3 regions of the Pseudoalteromonas sp. NFXS39 genome follow, and region 1 is predicted to be linked to each of the others. Evidence: predicted binding sites of a transcription regulator. Region 1 holds the regulator's gene; each other region holds the start of a gene.

Region 1 (5,808 bases):
GTAAACGACTTTTCAGTACCATCATTACTGCGTACAACAAAGTTATGGGCGTCACCAGCCGTAGGTCTAAATAGCGCTTCATTTAAAATATCTACGCCTTGTTGGGTATTAGTGTCAATACTAACGTCGTCAACCATTAAAATAGTATCACCGCGTTGTAACCCTGCATTTGCAGCAGGTGAGTCATCCTCTAAATAGGCAACACGTAGCTCTCGTGGCGGAACATTACTGATAAATACCCAATTAATTCCATAACCAGAAACAACCCCAGATTGAGCTTCTTTAAAATACTCTTCAGTAGGTCTGCTAAAATGAAAGTTATCTTTAAAAGAACCCGAGTCCGTCGTTTCGAATGTTTTTAACTGGTCAAAATAAGCGGCGACAGAGCTGAAATTATCAGGATTATTGTCTTCTATTTCGTCGTACCAAAGGTAGGTTTCGTCACTCCATGAACGTAACCACATCTTCTCGGTAAACTCAGAGCCAGCATTATCTGGGTAAGGCTGATTATTGTTATAAGGATCATTGCCTGTTCGTGGAACGGCGCATTGATCTTTAAATTCACTTGATGGCTCAAAAACACCAGCGGTCCAAGTGGGTTCTGAACTTGTTGGTGGCGGGTTTGTTGTGTTGTTATTGCTCGAAGAGCCACCGCCGCCACCGCAGCCAGATAGAGACGCGCCTGAGACTGCTAAAAATATTGCTAAGGCGAGTTTATTATTGTTAAACATATTTGCTTCCTTTCCGATAGTATTTCTTAAAAATTAGCAATTACTGTATCTGAAAGCAATAAATTGTAGCGCCTCAAATGTAAATGAATGTGCTTTTAGTTATAAAGACTTACGGTTACTAATTTCAGCTACTTTGAGCTTCTGCCATGACTCAAATAGCTTACGTTGTTTGTTAGATATTTTTAAGCCATAGGTTTTTTGCATATAAAAGTAGGTATCGGCTATTTGCTTTCTTGCATAAATCGGTGGCTCAAATACACGTTGCTTAAAATCGATTTTTACTGGGCAAGCTCCATAACTGGCACTAGATGTTGCGACTATTCCGTAGCGAAAATTAGAACGGTCTGCATTGATCTCGCCAATAGCTGGAGCGAGGTTATTTATGTCGGCTTCCATTTGACGAAATTTTTCACTGACCTTAATGCAGTTTTTACGTCCGCCATCCTGCCAGCATTGTAATTGATGACCAAACTCCCACGCAGGTACTATATGCTCCCATTCTATTCTTTTTGCTCGAGCGTTTTCGTTTCCTGAGCGGGTAATGGCGTTTCTTGGAATATAACCACAAGCTTCAGGGTCTGGTACAAGCTTTTTACCTTGGCGCTTTATATCGCAGCCACAATATAAGCTTTTACTATTGCTTGGTAGATTCTTAATTAAGTGCTTTTTTGCACTGTAAAAGCTCGAAAATTGTTTAGCGGATACAGGGGAAGTAAAAATTAAACAAAGGGTTAAATATAGAAATAAACGCATATCCATCACATCAGTGAACTACAGGAGCAGCCATTTTAGAGCTACTATTCTAAAAAGGAAAAGTTTTTCAACTCAGCTATAGTTGTTAGGCCGTTTATTAGAGGAATTACAACTATGTTATTAGGTGCTTTTTCTGTGAGTTTAAATGTGAAAGATATCCATGCTTCAAAGCAGTTTTATGAAAAACTTGGCTTTAAAGAATTTGCCGGCGAAATCGAGCAGCATTGGTTAATTATGAAAAACGGCGAACATTTAATAGGTTTGTTTCAAGGCATGTTTGATAAAACCATGCTGACCTTTAACCCAGGCTGGGATCAAAATGCTGAGGCACTGGTAGAGTTTGCCACTTTTGAGCAATTAGCCGCGCATTTTCAGCAACAAGGGTTAGAAATACAAAAAGCCGGTGACGCGAGTTTTATTATCACCGACCCAGATGGCAACCCTATTTTGATTGACCAGCACGTTTAGCAGGCTTTTTACGTTTTAAACGAATGTTCTGTAGCAATAAAATAATCCCCGTAATACAAAACAGTACGCTGGTGGCCGAAAAGCTAATTAGAAGTGGGTTATTAAAGTTTTCGCGCTCATCATAATCCATGATGTGTAGCATCCAGAAAAAGTCGAAAATGCGCCATAGGGAGCTGCGCACTGTAATGACTTTACCGGTTTGGCTATCTAAATATAAGGTTGTTTTCAGCCAATCATCAAAACTCACTTGCCAAACATTGGCCTTGTGAGCCACTTCTCTTGGTCCTTTGGTTAACAGCTGTGCTTGCGTGATATTTGCGTTAATAAGTAAGTGAGTTCTCGCGTTTTCAATTATTTGTGCTTTATTCGGCGCAGGCATCTTATCACCTGTTCTGCCATCAAAATTAAAGGAGCCGCTCGGTGCCGTGACTTCTATGATTGGCGACTCTAAAAAGTGGCTGTACTTGATACTTTCAATTTGTTCAAATTGTGCCGTTATTTTATCGATAGAAGCAGAGTAGTCTGACACTAAGAAAGGGTTACTTAGACTGCGATTTGCTAGATGTTTTCCATGCACTTTTTCAAGCGGCAATGAACTCATTACAAGCCCACCTAAAAGCCAAAAAAAGATCTGCAAAGCAAGTAAATAGCCTAGCCATTTATGCCCTTTACGAGCATATTTGAACATGCGTTTATTCATTACCACCCCGTTATTATTGTTGTATGGGCGCTATTTTAGGTTGTTTAGCTGTATTGCCAATGCGGCAAAATGTCGCATTAACTGTATTCTAGATTTGGTATATATACAAAACTGAGTTAAAGTTTCAGTCGATATCAATAGAGGATAAAAACGAGAGTATGTCGGAAATTCAATTTTTAAATGTAGATCTGGAGCTTGAATCAAAGCACGATATTAGTGCGCTTGTTGCTGATTTGAAGAAAAACGCTATGGTTTTACATTATGACCAAGATGAATACCGTCAACTTGCACGCATTGAAGCAACTGCAGATATCAGCTCTCCAGACAAAGCGATTAACCAGCTTTGCGAATTAATTGAATCTTGCTCGCGCAATGCATTAAAGCAGTGGTTATCTTGTTCAAAACGTACATTTGATTTAGGGTTTGAATCGGGTAACTCGCCAAAGTGCTTTAACCAACCCCTGCATGCAGATACCTTGTTACGTATCTCAGCAATTGGCGCAGGGATTGAAATTACTATTTATCCAGTCGAAAAGTAAACTGAATTTAGCGCTCTACGACTGCTGCGGTCATTCTTGATACGCAGCACAGCTCCCCAGCAGCATTGGTAATTTTGATATCCCAAACAGAGGTGCGCTTACCTAAATGAAGTGGTCTGGCCGTTGCCGTTAATGTCCCTTTTCGAGACGCTTTTATGTGGTTGGCATTAATCTCTTGACCAACAGCATAGAATTTATTGAAATCAATAACAAAGTTGGCTGCATAGCTTGCCACTGTTTCTGCTAACACAACGTTTGCTCCGCCATGAACCATGCCCATAGGGTTATGGTGTTCAGGAATTGCAGGCATGGTGGCCACTAAATAATCATCGCCAATTTCAGTCACCTCAATACCCATCGTTTTCATTAAAGTGCCTTGCCCGGTTACTCCTTGTTCCAAGTCTTTACATTGCTCCAGCGTGATTGGATGGTGCCAAATACTCATTGTGTTTCCTTAACATGCGAATTAAAGCTAATACCTTATGGCATCTTTCATTGCGGTTCAATGTTAGTTTTGTAGCAATATGATGGAGTTAATTTAAATTTGCGATTTTCAAATAACTGTATATACTCACAGTTAAATGTACTGTATGGAAAACCAGTTGTATGCGCCCATTAACTAAACGCCAATCGCAAATCTTAGAACTAATTAAAGTCTTTATTAAAGATACAGGCATGCCGCCAACACGCGCTGAAATAGCTCAAACATTGGGTTTTAAAAGTGCCAACGCCGCTGAAGAACATCTAAAAGCACTGGCAAAAAAAGGCATGATCAAAATGAAGCCTGGAGCGAGTCGTGGTATTCAGTTGATTGAAGAAGATGAACCTGAGCAGTTAGGTTTACCTTTGATTGGCCGTGTTGCAGCTGGTGAGCCAATTTTGGCTCAGGAGCATGTCGAAAGTCATTGCCAAGTTGACCCTACGTTATTTAAACCAGCCGCTGACTTTTTACTACGTGTAAATGGCATGAGTATGAAAGATATTGGTATTATGGACGGTGACTTGCTTGCAGTACATAGAACGCAAGTTGCTGAAAATGGGCAAGTTGTTGTAGCTCGAGTTGATGAAGATGTAACTGTTAAGCGGCTAGAAAAAGCAGGTCGGAAAGTACTTTTACACGCTGAAAACGAAGAGTTCTCACCTATTGAGGTTGACCTTGAGCATGAATCTTTCAATATTGAAGGGTTAGCTGTAGGAGTCATTCGTAACGCTGACTGGATGTAGTTGTCCCTTATTTGGTGCGCTAAATTGACTCAATTTGGTGCGCCATTGTGATTTTGCCACTTAATTAGGATTTGTGAATACTTACTCTTTATTTAAAGCCTTATATGGCGCAGTTTTCCTCTCTTTTTGTATATTCTTCGTAAACCATAACATTAAATAACGCGCTGATTATAGTTGTTATTTCTGCACCAAAATAAACATTTATTATCACTAAAACTTGCTTATTGGTCATTTTTTAACTAATTGGTTAAAGCAATGTATTAACACCTGATTAATAAAAAGACACAAAAATGTGCGAGGTGTTAGACAGGGGGCCAGTATCATAAGTGAGTTAAAATGATACGTAGTCGCTCTGAACAATAAAAAAAACGAATGGGCACCTTGCTGTATCGCCTTTTCGCTTTGCGTCTTGCAATAGCATCTAAAGGAGCCGTCACATGGGTAAACTGCGTTACGCCTTGTGGCTTATATTGGTTGCACTCCCAGAAATTGTATTGGCAAATAGTCAATACAATATGCGAAAAGGGGTGACTGATATAAGTAATAATGTTTATGAGTTACACATGACGATATTTATTATCTGTTGTGTAATCGGCATCATCGTATTTGCGGTGATGTTTTGGGCTTTAATACACCACCGTAAATCTAAAGGGGCCAAGCCTGCCCAATTTCATGAAAGTACAAAAGTTGAAATACTTTGGACTGCCATTCCATTTGTCATCTTAATAGCCATGGCTGTGCCTGCCACAAAAACTCTCATTGCTATGGAAGATGCCTCTAAAGCTGATATCACAATTAAAGTGACAGGCTCGCAATGGAAGTGGCATTACGAATATATGGGTGAAGATATAGCCTATTACTCAATCCTATCTACACCAAAAGATCAAATAGACAATCAGGCAGAAAAAACGGAGCATTATTTGCTTGAGGTAGATAAACCGCTAGTGCTTCCTATCAATAAAAAAGTCCGCTTTTTAATGACCTCAGACGATGTTATCCATTCGTGGTGGGTTCCTGATTTTGCAGTTAAAAAGGACGCAAACCCTGGATTTATCAATGAAGCGTGGACACGTATTAACGAACCAGGTGTTTACCGTGGTCAATGTGCAGAACTATGCGGTAAAGATCATGGTTTTATGCCTGTTGTGGTGAAAGCCTTACCTGAAGATGAATTTGCTAATTGGCTTGCAGATGCTAAGGAAGAAAAGGCTAATGCAGCAGCCGCTGATGCTGCTTTGCTTGATCAAACATTACCTAAAGAAGAGCTTATGGTCTTAGGTGAGCAAGTGTATATGGCAAGTTGTGCTGCATGTCACCAGCCTACTGGTATGGGCTTACCAGGCGTGTTTCCTGCACTTAAAGGCAGTCCCATTGTATTAGGTGATGTAAAAGA
Region 2 (5,808 bases), on a different contig from region 1:
GCAGCGTTTGCCCCAAAGCTGGCTCCGAAATAACTACAATCTTTTAATTGGTTCTCACAAAAGTTTAATAGGGCTGAACCTATACCTTGTTGATGGGACTCTGGTGCGACCGCTATTCTTACCACTCTCGCTGAGCGTTTACACAAATCTTCTGTATTTCGGCTCAATTGAGTCAGAGTTTGCGCCATTAAATGACCATGTGGTCGACGCTTTCCTTTTATTACTTGCTCTGCGATTTCTGCTGTTAAGCCACCCTCAATAGCAATTAAGCAAACGGCTTTTAACGCATTTTCTTGTTTACAGATAGATAGCTGTAACTCAGGGGCATCAAGCAATTGCCGTAAGTCGTTTACCGTGGTTTGGTAATGAGCCAACGCCAATAGCGCCATAATTTGGCTAAGTAGCTGCTCATTATCAATAAGTTGTTCTTTGCTTATATTTTCAAATTCGTATGCTTCACTACTTTGCGTGTCTAGGTACTTTGCATCGAGTAGTAATAGTTCACGTATGATATTTTCTAGCGGGTCATGGTTGGCAAAACGAATTGGCTCGCCCAAAGTGATTGTCTTTAGTGATTTAAATTGGCCACGTAAATAATGTAAAAAGCGTAACGTATAACCACGCCCATTCCCTTCATAACCAATCATAGTGCTAGCAAATACGATTCGTGGGTAATTTTTCAGGATCTGCAATAACATTGGTACAGGAATAGCGGCAGCTTCATCGACAAATAGCAGATCACAGTCTGGTTTTTCGTTTAACAGTGTATCTGGCGCAACATAGCTGAGGTTAGCTAGTTGTTTACAGTTTTGTTCTTTGCTGATACCAAGCTTAGCGGCTAAATGTTTAAAGCTTGTTTGTACGGCTTTAGCTTGTGTTGCACAAATAAGGATTTTCTTATCTTGAAGATTTGCTGCTGCAAGCCCTAAAGCGGCTGACTTACCACGACCTCGATCTGCACTAATAACTAAAGGTCGATTAGCGCGCCCTGTCGCGGTTTTAATTATTTGCTCTACACATAGCTGTTGTTGCTGATAGTTTATCTCAGCAGTTGCTGGCGATACCGGCTGGTAAGCTGGGAGAGAATGCTGAGTTAAATAATGTGGCTGCAACTTTAGCTTGGCGAAAAAACGCTGATTAAAAAAACTGTGTGTAATCTCTTCGCCATAGGAGGTAATACTCCTTAGTGCAGGGTCTTGCCAATGACTGTCATTGGGCAGTAATAATATCAGTACACCACCTGCTTTTACGGTACCTGCAAGCGCTGCTAGTTTATCGACATATAAGCCGCTAAAACCATCAAAAATTGCGTGCTGAAACTCTTGGCCAAGAATTTGGTGAGCATGTTTTGGAAACTCACTACTCACTAATTGTGAGCTACTGCTGAAAACATAGCTATTTTTAAGCGCTAGTTGGCTAGCAAACTGATAGCACCAAGTTTCGCTTCCTTGCACTATGACAAGCTGGCGATGCTTTGCAATCGTCAGCTCGTTGCACAGTGCTGTTATATACTCATTATAAGGCTTGAAGTCTTGCATACTGTGTTACAAGCCATTTGCTGCCTAAGTCATCAAAGTTCACTTGAATACGTGACTGTGCGCCGCTACCCTCGTAATTGAGTACGGTCCCTGCACCAAACTTGGCGTGCAATACACGTTGTCCTAAGTTAAAGCCGCTATCTTCAAATGCTGCATGCGTCACTGATGGACTAAAGCGACCTGCCGCAGGTGGCCTTGAGACCTGGGTTTTAATACGAATTTCTTCGATACAGTCTTCAGGCATTTCACGTAAAAAGCGTGATGGACTATGGTATTTTTCTTGTCCGTATAAACGGCGACTTTCCGCGTGGCTAATGTATAGTTTTTCCATTGCGCGAGTCATACCTACATAGCACAAGCGGCGTTCTTCTTCTAAACGGCCAGATTCTTCATTACTTTGCTGTGACGGGAACATGCCTTCTTCAACACCGACCATAAATACCAGCGGGAACTCTAAGCCTTTTGCTGAGTGCAGGGTCATCATTTGAACCGCGTCTTCGTGCTCATCGGCTTGGCCCTCGCCTGATTCTAGTGAGGTATAAGCCAAAAAGCCCTGTAGTGGCGAGCTGAATTCTTCATCTTCCGGTAGTTCATATTGGCCACACGCACTAATAAGCTCTTCTAAGTTTTCTACGCGAGCACGGCCTTTTTCACCTTTTTCAGCTTGATACATAGCCATTAACCCAGAAGTTTGAATGGCGTATTTAGCTTGCTCTTCTAAGGTCAGATCGCTGATTTTATCTTCGATATGTTCAACAAGTTCTAAGAACTTAGTGACTGCACTCGCTGCTCGGCCAGATAGGTGTTGTTGCTCTACAATTGCTTTTGCGGCATACCAAAGCGGCAGTGACTCATTCCGCGCGCAATCACGAATGTGGCTTAACGTTTTATCACCAATGCCGCGTGCTGGGGTGTTAATAACACGCTCGAAAGCGGCATCATCTTGGCGGTTACCGACTAAACGTAAATACGAAAGTGCATCTTTGATCTCTTGGCGTTCGAAGAAGCGCATACCACCGTATATGCGGTATTTTAAGCCTTCTTGCAACATTGCTTCCTCGAGTACACGAGATTGCGCGTTGTTACGGTATAAAATGGCGGCGTCTTGTAATGCATTACCTGCATTTAGCCAGCTACGTAGCTTGCTGCTAACAAAGCGTGCTTCGTCTAATTCATTAAAAGCGGCATAAACAGAAATAGGCTCACCATCATTGCCGTCTGTCCAAAGGCTTTTGCCCATGCGTTCAGCATTGTTTTTGATCAGCGCATTTGACGCTTTCAAAATGGTTGCTGTTGAGCGGTAATTTTGTTCAAGGCGAATGGTTTCGGCTTCGAAGTCAGTTAAAAAGCGTTTGATATTCTCAATTTTTGCGCCACGCCAGCCATAAATACTTTGGTCATCATCACCTACGATCATAATACTATTCGTATTACCCGCGAGTAATTTTAGCCAAGCATATTGAATAGTATTGGTATCCTGAAACTCGTCTACCAGCATGTGGGCAAAACGCTGTTGATAGTGACGTAAAAGTGTCGGATGATTCTTAAGTACTTCGTAGCAGCGTAGCAGTATTTCTGCAAAGTCGACTAAACCAGCGCGGTCACAAGCCTCTTGATACGCAGCATAGACTTTCAACATCATTTGCTCGTTAATATCGTAGGCTTGAATGTCTTTAGGACGTAGGCCTTCATCTTTTTTCGCACTGATATACCAGCCAAACTGTTTTGCAGGCCACTTTTTGTCATCGATGTTCATCGCTTTAAGCAAGCGTTTGATCATACGTTGTTGATCATCAGAATCTAAGATTTGAAAGCTTTCAGGCAAGTTCGCTTCACGGTGATGGGCGCGCAAAATACGATGAGATAAGCCATGGAAAGTACCAATCCACATACCACCAACCGGTGCTTTTAACGTTTCTTCTACACGGGTGCGCATTTCTTTCGCGGCTTTGTTAGTGAACGTTACCGCAAAGATACTATATGCAGAAGCTTGCTCAACTTGCATAAGCCATGCGATGCGATGGACAAGTACTCGAGTTTTACCAGAACCCGCACCTGCAAGTACTAGCATGTTTTGCAATGGGGCTGCGACTGCATCCCGTTGTTTGTCATTTAAGCCATCGAGTAATTCAGAAACGTCCATCGTTACGCCTTTTCAATCTATAATGAGTGGAGTATAACAGGTGTTTATGCAAGGCTAAATAAAATACTGTTTTTATAAACAGCTATTTTGGCAAGTCATTAAAATTGTAAATAAAAATTGTGAATTTGACCGATTTTTAGCAAAAAGAACTAAAATCAAAAAAACGCTATTTTTTAACGCTTTGATTTGTAAGCCATAATAAGTTGGCATAAAGTATGTTTACTAAAAGTATAATCATTAAAAACTATAGAGGTTAGTATGGCAGAGCAAGGTTCTGGCGGTAATGTAATCGCAGCAATATGTAATATCTTTTTTCCTGGTTTAGGGCAATTGGTACAAGGTCGTTTAATGGCGGCTATTGCATTCTTTTTAGCATGGGTTATTAGTGGTGCACTAATTTATGTGGCAGTTGGTTTTATTTTACTGCCAATCGTATACCTATGGGCGATTATTGATGCTGCACGCTTCAAATCGCGACTCTAGCTATTTAAATAGCACAAACACGAGCGCCACTTAGGCGCTCGTGTTGTTTTAAGGTTGCAAAACTCGCCACGTTTAGCTGCAAACGGTATAATTAGCAGATAATGTATTATGAGTACCCTCCATGGAATATCAATTTATCCGCGACCCTATTAGCGGTTTACGCATTAAAATTTCTTCTGAACATGCCATCATAGGCCGTTGGCTAAACGAAGAAGTTGGTAAAGAAAAAATAGCGATGGTGCAAGCTTTGATCGCTGCGGTTAACACCTGCCATGAGCCTTTAACCTTACAAGGTCAAGAAATTGATTTGATCTTAAGTAAAGACGAAGCATTATTCGAAGCACATGCATTACATCAAGATAATGAAGACTTAGTTGCCTACCAAGATGATGATTTAATGCTTGAAGAAGAAGGCCTGTGCAGTGGCTGCGGCTTTGAAGACTTTGTTGATTTAATTGAATCTTGGCAAGAATTTACACAAGGCCGATAAGCAGAAGCATGTTCTGCTTATCCCTTGCTAATTTATTGTTCGCTCACTGATTTAACAGCTGCTAGTAATAAATCCTCTGTTAAACGTACTTTGTAATTTGGGTTAGCATATTGAAAATGAACTAACCCATTTGTGTCGATTACAAACACTGCAGGTACTGGTAACGCTACTTTCGCTTCACCATCTAGCGACACAAAGTTAACCCCAAGCTTATTGCGGTAAATCTTTGCTGTTTTGTCATCTAAGTAAAATGCTAAACCTAACGTTTGCGCCAAAGTGAGGCTGTCGTCAGAAAGCAATTGATAGCTAGGAGCTGTAATTTTTGTTTCAGCAAGTTTTTCAGGGCTGTCTGGCGAAACGGCAATTAATTGCGCATCTAAATTAGCTAATTCTTTCTCTATTTTTTGTACGCTGGCCAATTGTTTTGAACAATATGGACACCAGCCACCACGATAAACAATCAGCACTGTGGTTTTTTCTTTAAAGCGCTCACTTAATGAGACGGTTTTGCCGTATTGGTCTTTTAATTCAACATTTGGCACCGCTAATCCTGGTAATAATGGACTGACTTGCTCTGCAGATTCGGCAATATTAGAGGCAGTTGCAGCAACAACTTGGCTTGATAGCACAAACAGTGCGCTAATAAGTAGAGATTTAAACATGGGCTTCCTCGGTTATTTTTATCAACTGCAAAGATGACCTGATTGTTGCGGTATTTATTTCATCTTTACTGTAATATATAGGCAAATAAAAAATGCAAGTTGGGATAAAAAATGTCTGCTAATTTACAAAAACTCGTTGTCATGCTCGAGATGCAAAATGCGATGAATACCAAAGTACATGAGCAATGGTTTAGCCAAGGTTTTGAATGGTATCGTGCAATTTGGGTTGAGTGTGCTGAAATGCTTGATCACTATGGTTGGAAGTGGTGGAAGAAACAAACTCCAGATACTGAACAAGTTATTTTAGAGTTAGTTGATATTTTCCATTTCGGTTTATCTTTACGTATCGATGGTGAAACCAGCTATGAGCAGTTAGCAGCACAACTTGAAGCAGAGTTAAGTGCGCCAGTTCAAGCTGATGACTTTAAACAAACACTCGAATTATTAGCTGCTTCAGCTGTCGCTGAAAAGAGCTTTAATGCTGCTGCATTT
Region 3 (5,808 bases), on a different contig from region 1:
AGTCACCGTGTTGGCCATTACCCATCGCAATTATCTGGCGGTGAGCAGCAGCGTGTAGCTATTGCGCGTGCATTTATTGGTACACCGAAAATCTTATTTGCCGATGAACCATCAGCGAACCTTGATAGCAAAAACGGTAAATTAATTGAGTCATTATTATTTGAATTAAATAAAGAGCACGGCACGACACTTATTTTAGTAACGCATGATGAGCAGCTTGCACAAAAGTGTCAGCAAATTTTACACATTGAAGCAGGGCAGTTAGTAACTGTAAAAGAAAGCGAAGGAGTGCAAGCGAATGTGGGCTAAATTAGCACTAAAACTGTTTTCACGTGAGTTTAAACGCGGTGAGTTAACAGTGATCAGTGCAGCAATTGCCTTAGCTGTTCTCACTGTTTTAACACTGTCTATGGTTACCGACCGAATTGGTCAAAGTATTGAAGAAAAAAGCAGTGCCTTTATTGCTGCTGATCGCGTTTTAGCAAGTAACCATGCTTTACCTGCCGAGTTTTTAGAAAAAGCCAACCAAGAAAACTTACGTACCGCTAAAATAACCTATTTCGATACCATGTTATTTGCTGGTGAAGAAATGCAGCTTGGCTCGGTGAAAGCGGTATCAAACACCTATCCGTTAAAAGGCGAGTTAAAAGTAAAAACTAGCCTGACTGATCAACCACAAGTAACTGCTGATATCCCAAGTCGTGGTGAAGTGTGGTTAAGTGAATCAGTGTTTTATGCGTTAAACATTAAAGTGGGCGATAAAGTAGAGCTTGGCGCTGCTACGTTTACTGCTAGTCATGTTGTAGCCGAAGAGCCTGATGCACCGTTTAATGTGTTTTCAAGCAGCCAGCGAATCTTAATTAATGAAGCAGACATAGCTGTTACAGAGGTAATTCAGCCGGGTAGTCGAGTGTTTTATCGTCAGCTTTATGCTGGCAGCAAAGACAATTTAGATACCTTCTATGCGTGGTTAAAACCACAAATGAAAGAAAACCAGCGTTGGTATGGTGTTAAAGACCGCCAGTCTCCTATTTCTAATAGTTTAAATCGTGCCGAGAGTTATCTATTGCTAGCAGGTTTACTTGGCATTATTTTAGCCGCTGTTGCTATTGCGGTATCGGCAAAACGGTATTGTGAGCGTCAATATGACCCGGTTGCCATGATGAAAACGCTGGGCGGAAGCCGCGCTATGATACGTAAAATCTATTTACTTCACTTGAGCCTTGTTTGTTCAATGTCGGTCATAGTTGGTTTACTGATTGGTTATGGCTTACAAGCAGTTGCAACAGATTATTTAGCACAAACCATGGGCACAGCACTACCAAGTGCATCTGCTAAACCTTGGATTATTGCTATTAGTACCGGCGTGATTTGTGCGGTAATGTTTTCTATTAAACCACTTCTCGATTTATTTGATATTCCTCCGCTGCGCGTGCTTCGCCGTAATTTAGGCGACCGTTTATTGGTTAGTAAAGTGCACTTGGCTATGTCGGCGCTTACTGTGTTTTTACTCATGTGGTTATTTAGTAATAACATCAAAATAAGTGCCATTTTGTTTCTTTCAACTGCATTTTTAATTGCGGTGTTATTTGCTTTATCAAAGGTTATTTTTGGCGGTGGTCGCAAACTCGGTTTAAGCCCAGGTAATAGTTGGTCATTGGCGATAGCATCAATTCAAAAGCGTGCCAACGTTAATGCCGTACAATTAATTAGCTTTGCATTGGCTATAAAATTGTTATTGTTTTTAATTGTATTGAAGAACGACATGATCTCGGATTGGCAGTCACAGCTTCCAGAAAATGCACCTAATTCATTTTTAGTGAACATTACTGAGCAAGAACTAGAACCTATTACTAGTTTCTTAGCGCAAAATGATATGCCAACGTCTGATTTTTACCCGGTTGTTCGTGGCCGTGTAAACGCCGTTAATGGTGAGCTGGTTGCCCGCGAAGTATCGCAAGAAGATAACGAAAAGAAAGACGAAGAAGCTCGCTCTGGCATTGGCCGTGAGCTAAATCTAACTTGGCGCAAGGACTTGCCAAATCAAAACGAGCTTATCGACGGTACATGGTTTAGTGAAAACTCAGTGGCTGAGGCATCGGTTGAAGAGTCTATGCTTAAACGCTTAGATGTAAAAATAGGTGATACGCTTACTTTCTTAATAGGTGCACAGTCTTTCGATGCAAAAATTACCAGTGTTCGAAAAGTTAACTGGACGACACTCAAACCTAACTTCTTTATTATTTTAAGTCCTGATGTGCTAGCCAGTTTTCCTGCTACTTATATTTCATCGGTGAATGTAAAAGCGGATAAAAAACGCGAATTTAATGAGTTAATGCGTCAATACCCAACAGTGAATGTGATTGATGTTGAAAGCTTTATTAAACAGATTCGCTCAACAATAGAGCAAGTATCGTTAGCGATTGGTTTTGTACTAGCAATTGTCGTTGCCTGTGGAGCTTTAGTGCTTATTTCACAAGTACAAGCAAGTTTGGGTGAGCGTATGCAAGAGATTGTCATCTTAAGAACTTTAGGTGCTAAAGGGCGTTTAATTAAAAATGCCACCTTATATGAGTTTTTATTATTAGGGGTTACGGCAGGCTTAGTCGCTGCCATTGTCAGTGATATTGCTTTATTAATTGTACAAAAACAGATGTTCGAATTAGCAGGTAAATTCCATCCTCATATTTGGCTTATTGGCCCAGCAGTAGGAGGCCTATTTGTGGCGTGTTTGGGTTATTTGATGATAGCGCGCACAATGCGAAAAAATACCCAAGGCTTATTACGCTCACTGGCATAAGATTCTAACTAAAAACGCGTTTATAAAATGCTCGCAATTGCGGGCATTTTTTATGAATTGCAATTGGTTACTGGTAATTTATACAGTGCTCTGGCATTATTAACACAGATAATAATGATAATAGATGGGTCAGTTAGTTGGCGATTATTTTAGGGATTGATCCTGGTTCACGATTAACAGGGTACGGCGTGATTGCTCACCAAGGTGCTAAGTTCACTTATTTAGGAAGTGGTTGCATAAAATTGGCAGATCACGATTTTCCTGTTCGTTTAAAAATGATTTACCAAGGGATCAGTCAATTGGTAGAGCAATTCTCCCCAGACAGCTTTGCTATCGAAAAAGTGTTTATGGCACATAACCCTGATTCGGCACTAAAACTTGGTCAAGCTCGTGGCGCTGCCATTGTTGGCGCTTCAATGGCTGAGCTGCCAGTTTATGAATATTCAGCAAGGCAAATCAAGCAAGCTGTTGTGGGTAATGGCGGAGCCGATAAGTCTCAAGTACAACATATGGTAAAGAATATTTTAAAGCTGCCAGGCACTCCTCAAGCCGATGCCGCTGACGCTCTAGCAATTGCTATATGTCATGCACACTCAGAACAAAATTTAATTAAACTTGCGGGCAGTGCGAGCAAAACCGTAAGAGGACGATTAAGGAAGTAATATGATTGGTCGATTAAATGGCTTACTTGTTGAAAAACAGCCGCCAGAAATTCTTATTGAAGTAAGTGGTGTAGGCTACGAAGTACAAATGCCTATGACCTGCTTTTATGATTTACCCGCAGTAGGTGAGCAAGCGATTATTTATACCCATTTTGTGGTACGTGAAGATGCCCAGCTATTATTTGGTTTTAACAATAAAACAGAGCGCGCTTTATTTAGAGAGCTATTAAAGGCTAATGGCGTAGGACCAAAATTAGGACTTGCGATTTTATCGGGTATGTCAGCACAGCAATTTGTAAGTTGTGTAAACAATGAAGATGCAACCACACTGGTTAAACTTCCGGGGGTTGGTAAAAAAACTGCTGAGCGCTTAGTACTCGAAATGAAAGACAGACTGAAAGATTGGGGTAATGACTTATTTACACCATTTAGCGATAATGCCGTCATTGAGCCTGCAAGTGATGATACCCTAGTGGCAAATAATGCTGCCGATGATGCAGTGTCTGCACTTGTGGCGTTAGGTTATAAGCTACCGCAAGCACAAAAAGCGGTGAAAGCAGTGAACAAACCAGATATGACGACAGAGGTTCTAATTAAAGAAGCTCTAAAATCAATGTTGTGAGTAAACCATGATAGAAGCAGATCGCTTAATAGATGCGAGTGAACAAAGTAACGAAGACAGTGTTGATCGTGCCATACGGCCAAAACTGTTAACAGATTACACTGGCCAGCCGCATGTTAAGCAACAAATGGAAATATTTATCGAGGCGGCTCGCCATCGTGGCGAAGCCCTGGATCACCTATTAATATTTGGTCCACCGGGTCTTGGTAAAACCACACTTGCAAACATTGTTGCCAACGAGCTTAACGTTAGTATTAAAACAACGTCAGGGCCAGTACTCGAAAAAGCTGGCGATTTAGCTGCTCTTTTAACTAACCTTGAAGAAGGTGACGTACTGTTTATTGACGAAATTCACCGCTTGAGCCCGCAGGTCGAAGAGATTTTGTATCCAGCAATGGAAGACTATCAGCTGGATATTATGATCGGTGAGGGCCCAGCCGCACGTTCAATTAAACTTGATTTACCGCCATTTACTTTAATAGGTGCGACAACCCGTGCAGGTTCACTGACGTCACCACTGAGAGACCGTTTTGGCATAGTGCAGCGTTTAGAATTTTATTCGGTTGAAGATTTATCAAAAATAGTTGCTCGTTCAGCAAGATTTTTAGATTTAACTATGTGCAATGAAGGTGCCACAGAAATAGCCAAGCGCTCACGTGGCACACCGCGAATAGCGAACCGTTTGTTACGCCGTGTTCGTGATTACACGCAAGTTAAATCTGACGGTAAAGTTAACGCATCGGTTGCAGAGCAAGCCCTCGATATGATTGATGTCGATAAAAGCGGTTTTGACTACATGGATAGAAAATACCTATTAGCTATTATCGAAAAATTTATGGGCGGCCCAGTTGGCCTTGATAACCTTGCAGCTGCAATAGGCGAAGAAAAAGAAACGATTGAAGATGTAATAGAACCGTTTTTAATTCAACAAGGCTTTATACAACGTACCCCGCGCGGACGACTTGTATCAGACATCGCTTACTTGCACTTTGGACTAACCCCAGATAAATAACAAAACTCAGGTTAGTTACAAAAGCTTTAAGTTATAAGTATTAAGCAGCTCGAGAGGGCTGCTTTTTAATAGAGAAAAGTTGACTTTTTAAATGGCAATATAGATTTTACCGCATACCGCATACCGCATACCGCATACCGCATACCGCATACCGCATACCGCATACCGGCAAGAGTCATCTAACACCTGTAATTCACATGCTGTTAAGTTTTTGATAGGTATTCTCGTTGACGTTTGCGCAGGCAAAAAAAAGCCCGCATAAGGATGCGGGCAAACAACAAGTTGAAGGAAGTAATTCAGGGAACTACGGTCTACTAAAAGAAGGTTTTATCCTGATTTCAGTAAACCTAGAGCAATACGAAACTTCATATTGCTAAAAACGGAGCTTAATGAAAGAAACTTTCATGAGGTTGCTAGCTCGGTATAGGTAAATAATACGCAATGATGGATTTTTCTTCAAACTAGAAAAATTTAATTTTCAGATTAAAAAAACTAATGTGAGCAAAAAATTCTATTGTTTTCTTTTTGTTCGCTTTGTGGTTATTTTCTCTTTAACTGCATGAATAGAGTGGTTTTTATAAAATTCAAATTCTGTATTCAGGATTAGTTTAAGTATTCTGTAGTAGATTTGCAAAAGTACTTTTGGGTGTTTATGCGTAATTTATGAATAAACGTCGTGTTTTTGATTGTTTTGGTTGCTTTTAAGCGTCAC

Evidence for each region. The regulator LexA, encoded in region 1, represses DNA repair genes until DNA is damaged. The targets are predictions, from matches to a motif close to TACTGTATNNNNATACAGTA.
Region 2: uvrD (DNA helicase II) is a predicted target of LexA. The motif match lies at 3,746-3,765, and genes of this name have one in related genera.
Region 3: ruvC (crossover junction endodeoxyribonuclease RuvC) is a predicted target of LexA. The motif match lies at 2,869-2,888, and genes of this name have one in related genera.

What each region holds. Positions count from the first base shown of each region.
Region 1 is NZ_JAGDEC010000003.1:30,055-35,862, forward strand. Features, by position in the region: gene J3455_RS06295 (S41 family peptidase) at 1-731, opposite strand, end outside; gene J3455_RS06300 (endonuclease) at 831-1,484, opposite strand; gene J3455_RS06305 (VOC family protein) at 1,599-1,952, shown strand; gene J3455_RS06310 (PepSY-associated transmembrane domain-containing protein) at 1,927-2,652, opposite strand; gene J3455_RS06315 (hypothetical protein) at 2,811-3,191, shown strand; gene J3455_RS06320 (PaaI family thioesterase) at 3,199-3,636, opposite strand; gene lexA (transcriptional repressor LexA) at 3,798-4,415, shown strand; gene coxB (cytochrome c oxidase subunit II) at 4,853-5,808, shown strand, end outside.
Region 2 is NZ_JAGDEC010000011.1:104,065-109,872, reverse strand. Features, by position in the region: gene J3455_RS18075 (GNAT family N-acetyltransferase) at 1-1,538, opposite strand, end outside; gene uvrD (DNA helicase II) at 1,516-3,681, opposite strand; gene J3455_RS18065 (hypothetical protein) at 3,940-4,164, shown strand; gene J3455_RS18060 (YacL family protein) at 4,286-4,654, shown strand; gene J3455_RS18055 (peroxiredoxin-like family protein) at 4,687-5,316, opposite strand; gene J3455_RS18050 (dUTP diphosphatase) at 5,428-5,808, shown strand, end outside.
Region 3 is NZ_JAGDEC010000005.1:6,023-11,830, forward strand. Features, by position in the region: gene J3455_RS10355 (ABC transporter ATP-binding protein) at 1-309, shown strand, start outside; gene J3455_RS10360 (ABC transporter permease) at 299-2,800, shown strand; gene ruvC (crossover junction endodeoxyribonuclease RuvC) at 2,938-3,462, shown strand; gene ruvA (Holliday junction branch migration protein RuvA) at 3,464-4,084, shown strand; gene ruvB (Holliday junction branch migration DNA helicase RuvB) at 4,092-5,096, shown strand.